DNA from 2 places in the Acidovorax sp. SRI_002 genome. Region 2 is predicted to be linked to the other one. Evidence: predicted binding sites of a transcription regulator. Region 2 holds the regulator's gene; the other holds the start of a gene.

What was found. The regulator NrdR, encoded in region 2, represses ribonucleotide reductase genes. The targets are predictions, from matches to a motif close to CACNANATNTNGTG.
Region 1: the regulator NrdR is predicted to act here: its motif matches at 2,858-2,871, upstream of AC2YJX_RS22950 (ribonucleoside-diphosphate reductase subunit alpha).

Annotation. Positions count from the first base shown of each region.
Region 1 covers NZ_JBYCZW010000009.1:124,259-129,942, forward strand. The annotation lists gene AC2YJX_RS22950 (ribonucleoside-diphosphate reductase subunit alpha) at 1-2,763, opposite strand, end outside; gene ampD (1,6-anhydro-N-acetylmuramyl-L-alanine amidase AmpD) at 3,133-3,762, opposite strand; gene AC2YJX_RS22960 (sigma-54-dependent transcriptional regulator) at 3,746-5,263, opposite strand; gene AC2YJX_RS22965 (two-component system sensor histidine kinase NtrB) at 5,275-5,684, opposite strand, start outside.
Region 2 covers NZ_JBYCZW010000001.1:1,024,100-1,029,783, forward strand. The annotation lists gene AC2YJX_RS04595 (lytic transglycosylase domain-containing protein) at 203-1,042, shown strand; ZMP/ZTP riboswitch at 1,136-1,290, shown strand; gene glyA (serine hydroxymethyltransferase) at 1,326-2,570, shown strand; gene nrdR (transcriptional regulator NrdR) at 2,588-3,037, shown strand; gene AC2YJX_RS04610 (DMT family transporter) at 3,327-4,229, shown strand; gene AC2YJX_RS04615 (bifunctional metallophosphatase/5'-nucleotidase) at 4,245-5,684, opposite strand, start outside.

The DNA of each region.
Region 1 (5,684 bases), on a different contig from region 2:
GAGCTGGCGTGTATTCACGGTGCTCATTTCGACGTGTGTGGCGCTTTGTGTGCGCAGGTAATACGTGGTCTTGAGGCCACGGATCCAGGCCAGCTTGTAGGTGTCGTCGAGCTTCTTGCCCGATGCGCCGGCCATGTAGATGTTCAGGCTCTGCGCCTGATCAATCCATTTCTGGCGACGCGATGCGGCTTCCACCAGCCACTGCGGCTCGACTTCAAACGCTGTGGAGTACAGCGCCTTGATGTCCTGTGGCACCCGATCGATGGGGTGCAGCGAACCCTTGAAGTGCTTGAGGTCCATGATCATCACGTCATCCCACAGTCCCAGGCGCTTGAGGTCGCGCACCAGCCCACCGTTGATGACCGTGAATTCACCCGACAGGTTGGACTTGACCGACAGGTTGCCGAACGAAGGCTCGATCGAGGCATCAACGCCGATGATGTTGGAGATGGTGGCCGTGGGGGCAATGGCGACGCAGTTGGAGTTGCGCATGCCGTCCTGTGCAATCTTCTTGCGCAGGGCATCCCAGTCCAGGGTGGACGAGCGATCCACTTCCACATATCCGCCACGGGCCTGCGAGAGCATGTCCAGCGTGTCGAAAGGCAGGATGCCGCGATCCCACAGCGAGCCCTTGTAGCTGGAGTACTGGCCGCGTTCCCGGGCCAATTCGGTGGAGGCCCAGTAGGCGTAGTAGCAGATGGCCTCCATCGACTTGTCGGCGAATTCCACGGCCTCCTGCGAGGCGTAGGGAATGCGCAGTTCGTACAGGCTGTCTTGGAACGCCATGACGCCCAGGCCCACGGGGCGGTGGCGCAGATTGGAGTCGCGGGCCTTCTTGACGGCGTAATAGTTGATGTCGATCACGTTGTCGAGCATGCGCATGGCAACCGTGATGGTCTTCTTGAGCTTCTCGTGGTCGATCTGGCCGTCCTTGATGTGCTGCAGCAGGTTGACCGAACCGAGATTGCAGACGGCGGTTTCGGTGTCGCTGGTGTTGAGTGTGATCTCAGTGCACAGGTTGGACGAGTGCACCACACCAGCGTGCTGCTGGGGCGAGCGCACGTTGCAGGCATCCTTGAAGGTGATCCAAGGATGGCCGGTCTCGAACAGCATGGTCAGCATCTTGCGCCACATGTCGGTGGCCTGCACCGTCTTGGCGGGTTTGATCTCGCCGCGCGCGGCCTTCTCTTCGTAGGCCACATAGGCCTTCTCGAAGTCGGCGCCGAACAGATCGTGCAGGTCGGGCACGTTGGAGGGCGAGAACAATGTCCAGGTGCCCTTTTCCATCACGCGGCGCATGAACAGGTCAGGGATCCAGTTGGCCGTGTTCATGTCGTGCGTGCGGCGGCGGTCGTCGCCAGTGTTCTTGCGCAGTTCCAGGAACTCTTCGATATCCAGGTGCCAGGTTTCCAGGTAGGTGCAGACGGCGCCTTTGCGCTTGCCGCCCTGGTTCACCGCCACAGCGGTGTCGTTGACCACCTTGAGGAAGGGCACCACGCCTTGCGATTCGCCGTTCGTGCCCTTGATGTGGGAGCCCAGGGCGCGCACGCGGGTCCAGTCATTGCCCAGGCCGCCAGCAAACTTGGACAGCAGGGCGTTTTCCTTGATCGATTCGTAGATACCATCCAGGTCGTCGGGCACCGTGGTCAGGTAGCAGCTGGACAGCTGCGAGCGCAGGGTGCCGCTGTTGAACAGCGTGGGGGTGGACGACATGAAGTCGAAGGACGACAGCACTTCGTAGAACTCGATTGCGCGGGCCTCGCGGTCGGTTTCATTGAGTGCCAGGCCCATGGCCACGCGCATGAAGAACGCCTGGGGCAGTTCGATGCGGGTTTTCTTGACGTGCAGGAAGTAGCGGTCATACAGGGTCTGCAGGCCGAGGTAGTCGAACTGAAGGTCGCGCTCGGCCTTGAGCGCGGCGCCCAGGCGGTTCAGGTCGTATTGCTTGAGCAGGCGCTCGTCCAACAGCTCGTTGTCCACCCCCTTCTGGATGAAGGCGGGGAAATAGTCCCTGTAGGCCTGGCCCATGTCGCTCTGGGCGACCTCGCGTCCCAGCACTTCGCGCACGATGGTATGCAGCAGCAGGCGGGCCGTGGCATAGGTGTAGTCAGGGTCTTTTTCGATCAGGGTGCGGGCGGCGAGGATGGACGCCTTGTAGACCTCGTCCATGGGAACGCCGTCATACAGGTTGCGCATGGTCTCGGCGACGATGGGCGCGGCCTGGATGTCGGCGCCGAGGTTGGCGCAGGCCGATTCGATGAGCCCGTGCAGGCGCAGGATGTCCAGCTGCACGCGTTGGCCGTTGTCGATCACGTTCAACATGGGGGTTGCGGGCGCGAGCTGTTCCTGGTGGTGGGCACGCTCTTGCGTGCGGCGCTCGCGGTACAGAACATAGGCCCGGGCGACTTCGTGGTGTTCGCCGCGCATCAGGCCCAGTTCAACCTGATCCTGCACGTCTTCAATATGGAAGGTGCCGCCACCGGGACGCGAGCGCATGAGGGCGCGGACCACATTCTGGGTGAGCGTGTCCACCACCTCGCGCACGCTGGCGGAGGCGGCGCCCTGCGTGCCGTGCACTGCCAGAAATGCCTTCATCATCGCCACCGCAATTTTTTGCGGCTCAAAGGGAACGACTGCTCCGTTGCGGCGAATGATCTGATAGTGCGCCAGCGAGTTACCCGCCGCTGCTGGTGCGGACTGGGTGTTTGGGGCCTCGGGGGAGGCGGCATGGGGCGTGGAAGGCGTGTTCAAAGCAGCTTGCATGGGGGGTCCTCTTCTGTGGGCTGTCTGGGGTGTGGTGCGCGGCCTGGATGCCGTCGCAGCGTGTGAGTGGTGCGGCGGACTACTGTCTGGCGCACACTATATATGGTGTGTCACATGCATTCAAGACACTACCGGTAGTGTACCGTCGTATTGCCCTCAGAAAAACGAAACAGCATGTCAGCGGCGCCGCAGGGCCTTCTGCTGACCCCGCCGGAACCCGTTGCCCCTGCGGAAAAGCAGGGCGAAAACCTCGCAAACACAAGCGTTTCGAGCGGATTTTCTGCGCGAGGCCGCGTGGTGTCTGGGGACGCGACGATGTGCAAATGCACATAGAAAAAAGTCGCTGAATGTGGCGCTGCCACAGCGCCCTCAGCGAGCGGCTTGAATGTCAGGCCAGGTGGCTGCCGGAAAACGTTGCATGGGCCAGTTCAGTGCTTTTTGTACCTGCGCCCAATCGAAGCCGGAGCCTGGGTCCTGCTTGCGCCCGGGCGCGATGTGCTCATGCCCTGCGATGTGTTCAATGGGGTAGCGCTGTTCGATGTCCTGGCAGAGCGTTGTCAGGGTCTGGTACTGCGCGGGTTCGAACGCAAGCCCTTCAAGGCCTTCCAGTTCAATGCCAATCGAGTCATCGTTGCACTGGCTGCGGCCACGGTAGGCCGACTGGCCAGCATGCCAGGCCCGAAGATCACAGTCCACAAACTGCCAAAGGGCGCCGGTGCGGTCAATGAAGAAATGCGACGAAACGGCCAAACCACGGATGCTCTGGTAGTAGGGGTGTGCGTCCCAGTCCAGCGAATTGGTGAATAGCTGTTGCACCGCATTCCCGCCATATGTGCCTGGCGGCAAACTGATGGAATGCACCACGATCAGGTCGATGGAGGAACTTGCCGGGGCAGGGCGCACACCATGGTTGGGGGATTCCAGCCTAGTTGCTGCACGGTGCCATCCACCGTCCCAAGGCGTTGATCTGCCTGGTGCCGCGTCAGCCGATCTCGTCATGCGGGTCCTGGTCATTGGGGACGGCGATGTTCAGCCGGGCGATGCGGTAGCGTATCTGACGCAGGCTGATGCCCAGCCGGGCTGCGGTGGCGGTTCTGTTGAAACCCGCTTCGCGCAAGGCTCGTATCAGAATGTCCCGCTCCTGCTGGTCCAGCCAGGCCTGAAGGTCATTGGGCAGAGGGACCGAGCAGCCCGTGCTGGCGGCGGGCTGTGGTGATTGGTAGGCAGGCTGCGCCTCGGTGTGGTTGGGGAGGGTGGGGGCTGGTAGCGTCCGCGCCACCAATGGGGCGGGGGTGCCAGAGGGCCAGTCCACATGCAGCTCGTCTCCGTCGCTGAGTGCCACGGCCCGGTGCAACAGGTTTTCCAGTTCGCGGACGTTGCCGGTCAGGGGGTGTGCGGCAATGGCTTGGAGCGCATGCTCTGTCAGAGAAGGCACTGGCATGCCAGATTCCTGGGCGATGCGCGCCAGAAGTGCGGCACACAGCACAGGCAGATCTTCACGCCGCTCGCGCAACGGGGGGATCACGATTTCGATCACGTTGAGCCGGTAATAGAGATCCTGGCGGAAGCGGCCCGATTGCACGTCGGCGGCCAGGTCGCGGTGTGTGGCGCTCACGATGCGCACATCCACCGTCTCCTCCTGGGTGGAGCCAAGAGGTCGTACGCTGCGCTCCTGGATGGCGCGCAGCAATTTGGACTGCATGGCCAAGGGAAGGTCACCGATTTCGTCCAGAAACAGCGTGCCGCCACGGGCTGCCTGAAAGTAGCCGTCCCGATCCTGGGTGGCACCGGTGTAAGAGCCTTTCCGGGCACCAAAAAATTCTGCCTCCAGCAGGTTTTCTGGGATGGCGCCGCAGTTCACGGCAACCAGGGGACCATCGGCACGCTGGCTGCTGGCATGCAGCGCTTGCGCAACCAGTTCCTTGCCCGTGCCGGATTCCCCATGAATCAGCACGGGCGCCATGCCTCGTGCCACCTTGGCCACGCGCTGCTTGACGTTGCGAATGGCCTCTGAGGTGCCCACCAGCCGGTCCAGTGCGGTGCCCGCTGCCAAGGGGTCTGCGCTGAACGCGCCCTGCCGACTCTGTACGCCGCCGGTGCGTGCGGCCCGGGGCGCGGGGACACCCCCGGTGCCTTGTACGGCCGATGCGACGACGGAGCGGAACTGCTTCAGATCCACGGGTTTGGTCAGATAGTCGAAGGCACCAGAGCGCAGGGCTTCCACGGCGTTCTCTGCGGAGCCATACGCTGTCATGACCACGCAGCGCTCGCGGCGCTGCTGGTCGCGCAGATCCTGCAGCAGTTCCATGCCGAAACCATCGGGCAGGCGCATGTCGGTGATGACGGCGTCAAAGCGGTGGGCCTTGAGCTGTTCGCGCGCCTCCTGGACGCTGGATGCGGTCTCCACCCGATAGCCTTCGCGCAGCAAGGTCAGTTCGTACAAGGTGCGCAGGTCGGGTTCGTCGTCCACGACGAGGATGGAAGCGGTAGGTGCGTTCATGGCAGGGCGTTTCAGACCACGATGGTGTCAAACAGCGTGGCAGCATCGGCAGGGCGTGTGGTGCGGCGAAAGCCGACGGTAAAGGCGTTGCCGCCTACCTCGCCCCGCAAGGTGGTACGGGTCAGCCGCTGGTAGCTGATGGACGCTCCATGCCGCTGACATAACTCGCGGCAAATATAGAGGCCCAGGCCGCTGGAGCGGCTTTCGGAGGAAAAAAACGGTTCGAACAGGTGACGCTCCACGGACTTGTCCATGGGGGCACCGTCGCTCCAGACTTGCAGGCTGGTCTGGCCGGAGGGCAAGGTGCGGGTGGTCACCGTGAGGGAGTCAGGCTCCTGTCCCACATAGCGCAGGGCATTGTCCAGCAGGTTCACGAGCACGCGGCGCAGGTGTTCGGTGTCGAATTCCACCTGCGGATTGC
Region 2 (5,684 bases):
GAACTTCTAGAATCCGCCAGCCCCAAAACGGGCTAGTAAAAACCCCAACCTCGCTGCCGAACCCGGCTAAGTCAAAGCAGGCCCCAAGCACACCAAAGACGTGCGGCCTCACTTGATGGCGTACCAATCCAGGCGATCCGCCGAGACGAGACAGTCCCCGACGACTGCCCGGCTCACTGTGGCGCCTCAGAAAGGAAGAGCTATGACAGCGTCAGGAAAAATAGTCTCCGGCGTGCGGACCTTCGTGGCCGACGTGACCGAAGGTTTTCTTGAAATCACCCACAACAGCTTTGCCCTCATCGGTCTGGCTGTCGCCTTCGTCGTGATCACCCTCACGGCCCGCCCGGACTTGCGCCAGGCTGGTGAAGCACAGTTGATGAACTGGCTGCAGGCCCGCCAAGTGGAAGTGCTTGGCATGCCCATCGAGCCAGAAGCCAGTGAGCGCGCCACGGCGGGCAACCCCAAGGACCTGCCCAAAGAGCAGGCTGCCGTCGCCTTCTGGCTCAGCAAGAAGTACCGTGTCGCCCCTGAGCCGCTGAGCGTGCTGGTGGCCGAGGCCTATGAAATTGGCGCAAAGTCCAAGATCGACCCGACGCTGATCCTTGCCATCATGGCCATCGAGTCGAGCTTCAACCCATTTGCACAAAGCGCCGTTGGCGCCCAGGGGCTGATGCAGGTGATGACCAATGTGCACACCGACAAGTACCAGAACTTTGGCGGGCACTTTGCTGCCTTTGACCCCGTGAGCAATCTGCGTGTGGGCGTGAAGGTTCTGCAGGAGTGCATTGCGCGCGCCGGTTCGGTGGAGGGCGGGCTGCGCTTTTATGTCGGCGCAGGCAATCTTGCCGACGATGGCGGCTATGCGGCCAAGGTGATGGCCGAGCATTTCCGGCTGCGCCAGGTCGCCGGTGGCCGGGCCATGCCCACCACGCCACCACCCAACCTCTCTACCCAGGCTCCCGCACAGGTCATCCCGGTGGCCGCACCGCCCGCAACGCCTGCCGCCAGCGGTGACAAAGTGGCCCTGCTCTCCGGGCTCTGACAAGGTTCGCGAGCCCCTGGGGGTAGAAACATCCCTCGGACACACCGCCTCCCATTTCCCTGGCACCTTTGCGCGCGTCACGTCAGCTACACTAGCGAGGTACGCGACTGGCGATAGGCGCGGCATCCCACACAGGGTGCTGCCGCTGACGTGGAAACCGACAAGGGCCTGCCTCTTGTGAACCACTGGGAAGCGTGCCGCACGGGGTTTATCCCCTCTGCGTTCAGCCGTTCGCCTGGGCAGCCCTTGTTTCAAGGGACACAAGTTCATAGGACTGCCAATCATGTACGACCGCAATATTCTTGTCGAACAAACCGACCCCGAACTGTTTGCCGCCATCCAGGCTGAAAACGCCCGGCAAGAGCACCACATCGAGCTGATCGCCAGCGAGAACTATGCCTCCCCCGCCGTGATGTGGGCGCAGGGCACGCAGCTGACCAACAAATACGCCGAAGGCTACCCCGGCAAGCGCTACTACGGTGGCTGCGAGCATGTGGACGTGGCCGAGCAACTGGCCATCGACCGCGTCAAGCAGATCTTCGGCGCAGAAGCCGCCAACGTGCAGCCCCACTGCGGCGCCTCTGCCAACGAGGCCGTGTTCCTGGCCTTCCTCAAGCCCGGCGACACCATCATGGGCATGAGCCTGGCCGAAGGCGGCCACCTGACACATGGCATGCCGCTGAACATGTCGGGCAAGTGGTTCAACGTGGTCTCCTACGGCCTGGACGCCAACGAAGCCATCGACTATGAAGCGATGGAAAAGAAGGCCCACGAGACCAAGCCCAAGCTGATCATCGCCGGTGCATCGGCCTACAGCCTGCACATCGACTTTGCGCGCTTTGCCAAGGTGGCCAAGGACGTGGGTGCGATCTTCATGGTGGACATGGCCCACTACGCTGGCTTGATCGCAGCTGGTGTGTACCCCAACCCCGTGCCCCACGCCGACGTGGTCACCTCCACCACGCACAAGAGCCTGCGCGGCCCCCGTGGCGGCATCATCCTGATGAAGGCCCAGCACGAAAAGGCTATCAACAGCGCCATCTTCCCCGGCCTGCAAGGCGGCCCGCTGATGCACGTGATCGCCGCCAAGGCCGTGGCCTTCAAGGAAGCTCTGCAACCCGAGTTCAAGGCCTACCAGGAGCAAGTAGCGAAGAACGCCAAGGTGGTGGCAGAGACGCTGACCGCACGCGGCCTGCGCATCGTGAGCGGCGGCACGCAAAGCCACGTGATGCTGGTGGACCTGCGCGCCAAGGGCATCACCGGCAAGGAAGCCGAGGCCGTGCTGGGCGCCGCCCACATGACCATCAACAAGAACGCGATCCCCAACGACCCTGAAAAGCCGATGGTGACCAGCGGCGTGCGCATTGGCACCCCTGCCATGACCACGCGCGGCTTCAAGGAAGAAGAGGCCCGCATCACGGCCAATCTGATCGCCGACGTGCTGGACAACCCGCACGACGAAGCCAACATCGCTGCGGTGCGCGCCAAGGTCAATGCCCTGACCGCCCGCTTCCCCGTCTACGGCTAAATCCACAGCCGAAAACCATGAAGTGCCCCTTCTGCAGCCACCTCGAGACGCAAGTCGTTGAAACGCGGGTGTCTGAGGATGGGGTCTTCATCCGCCGCCGCCGCCAGTGCGGCGCGTGCGACAAGCGCTTTACCACCTACGAGCGGCCGGAAGTAAACTTCCCGGCCATCGTCAAGAAGGACGGGCGCCGCATTGAATACGACCGGGGCAAGCTGCTCGCCTCGTTCAACCTGGCTTTGCGCAAGCGCCCCGTGAGCACCGACCAGATCGACAGCGCCATCGAGCGCATCGAGGAAAAGCTGCTCAACCTGGGCCAGCGCGAGGTGATCTCCAGCCGCATTGGTGAGCTGGTGATGCGCGAGCTCAAGAAGCTCGACAAGGTGGCATACATCCGCTTTGCCAGCGTGTACCGCAGCTTTGAAGACATCGACGACTTCCGCGCCATGGTCGACGAAGTGCGCAAGTAAAAGCCTTCGTATTGCTGTCTGCACCGGTGCCGGCTACAGGGCCGGACGATCTCAGGCGATTTTGGCCTCCAGCGGTTATCACACAAGCGCTAACAGCTATAAATAGAGTAGCACCCACATCCACGGGCGACGCATGTGGACCTGTGCGGGCGGGCGCTGTCGCGCGTGCTACACCGCAAAATGCTCCAAAATTAATAGCTGCCCGCGCTTTCTGGACAAACGCTAGGTGCCAATTTGGCTTGAAAATTGGCTTGGTGCGAGCCAGCGCGCGACTCGCCTGTACTCCACAATGCGCCCGGTGAAAACCCGCCACTTCCTGCAGCTGGTGCTGCTGTCCGCCCTGTGGGGCGCCTCCTTTCTTTTCATCCGCATTGCCAGCCCCGTGCTCGGGCCCAACGTGATGGCCGCGCTGCGCATTGGGCTGGCCACGCTGACGCTGATGGGCATCATGCGGGTCGCCAACGAACCCTGGCCGTGGCGCCATCGGCGCGAGCTGTTCGGGCTGGGCACGCTCACCGTCGCACTGCCTTTTCTGCTGTATGCCTGGGCGGCCTTGCACCTGCCCGCCGGCTACAGCTCACTGCTCAACACCATGGCCGTGCCCTTTGGTGTGATTGCCGCCGCGTGGATGAAGGAGGACACACTGTGCACGCGCAAGTGGCTGGGTTGCGTCTGCGGCTTTGCGGGGGTGGCGCTGATCGTGCAGCTGGGGCCCGTGGAGCCCACGCCTGCCTTGCTGATGGCCGCCGCGGCCTGCGTTGCAGCGTCTGCCTGCTATGGCATCTCTACGACGTGGATGAAGCGCGCCACGACGCGAATGTCCCCGCTGTCGATCGCCGCAGGCATCCACGCCGCCGCACTGGTGTTGCTGCTGCCGGGCGCTGCGTGGAGCTTGCCCGAGGCCCGTTTCACACCGGGGGCACTGGCTGCGGTGGCCGTGATGGGCATCGTGACCTCGGGCCTGGCCTACTGGCTCAACCTGCGGGTGCTCAAACATGTCTCGCCCGTGGCAGCGATGAGTTCGGCCTTCATGATCCCGCTGTTCGGTGTGGCCTGGGGCCATGTCTTTCTGGGCGAGGCCTTGGGCCCCGGGATGGTGTGGGGCGGAGCGTTGGTGCTGGTGGCCACCGGGCTGGTGACAGGATTCAACCCGCTGCGCTGGCTGGCGGCAATGCGCCCGGGGCGCAGCTAAGAACCAGCAAGCGCCTCAGCGGGCCCCGCGCGTGATGCGGTCAGTGGCGGGCACCGGCACCGGGCTGTGGGCGCGGAAGTAAGCCTCCAGCGCATCCAGGTCCAGCCCGCCCACCAGGCGGTCGCGGCCTTCGGCCAGCACGGTGAAGTTGTCCCCGCCGCTGTCCAGGTAGCTGCTCATCACCACGCGCACCTGCGCATCGTCGCGCAGCGGGGTACCGTTCAGCACCATGTGGCTAATACGCGCACCCACTGGCTGGGTGAGGTCATAGCGGTACGAAAACCCTGCTGACACCAATAGCACCCGGGGCCGCTGCATGGTGTTGCTGCCGCTGGCGAACTGCTGCTCCAGCGCCGCCTTGATCTGCGCGCCCGTGAAGGTCTTGACGACCAACTGGTTGCCGAAGGGCTGCACCGCGTAGAGCTGGCCATAGCGCACCAGCCCTTGTTCATCGGGCACCAGATCAGCGCGCAGGCCACCCGGGTTCATGAACGACAGCTGCGCCCCACCCTGCTCCGGAGCACGCGTGGCGTGGAGCTGGGCATCGGCCACCAGATTGCCCAGCGCGCTTTCGAGCGACGGGGCCGGTGTGCGCCGCAGGGCGCCAGCGGCCTGCCCCACGGGGCGCTGGGCCAGCGGCACGGCAGCGGCACGGTAAGTGTCGATGACCTTCTGCACCTGCGGATCCGCCGCAAAGGACGGCACGGCCGAGGTCAGGGGCACGTGCCCCTGGCTGCCCGTGAACGCCTCGCCCTGCACGATGACATTGCGCGCGGCTTTGTGCACCACGCGGCGGGTGCGCGTGTCCACCCGCAACTGGATGTCCGTGAGCAGCGTGCCGTACTGGCCCGCGCTGGTCAGCAGAAAGGGCTTGGCCGGGTTCACGCGGCCGTAGTCGCAAACATAGGCCTGGTGCGTGTGGCCCGAGACCACCACATCCACGGCCGGGTCCAGCCGCTCCAGGATGGGCACGATGTCGCCCGAAAGGCCCGCGCAGCTGGTCTCCTGCACGCCGGCCGTGGTGCCGCCGCCCTCGTGGATGACCACAGCGATCACATCGGCGCCCTGGGCCCGCAGCAGCGGAATCAGCGCGTTGGCCGTGGCCGCTTCGTCCTCAAAGCGCAGGCCCGCCACACCCGAAGGGCTGACCATGGTGGGCGTGGCCTGCAGCGTGAGGCCGATCACGCCCAGGGTGACGGTAACCCCACCCTCGGTAAATCGCTTGATGCCGGTGGCAGGCAGCAGCGTGCGCCCATCCTCGGTGCGCACGGTGTTGGCGGCCAAGAAGCCGAACCGCGCCCCGGCAAACGGCTGGCTGATCTGGCAGGGCTGGCGCGCGGTGAACTTCTCGCAGCCGCCGTGCTGCAGGCGCAGCAGTTCGCGCCAGCCCCGGTCGAACTCATGGTTGCCCACGGCATTGAAGTCGATCTGCATGGCGTTGACCGCCTCGATGGT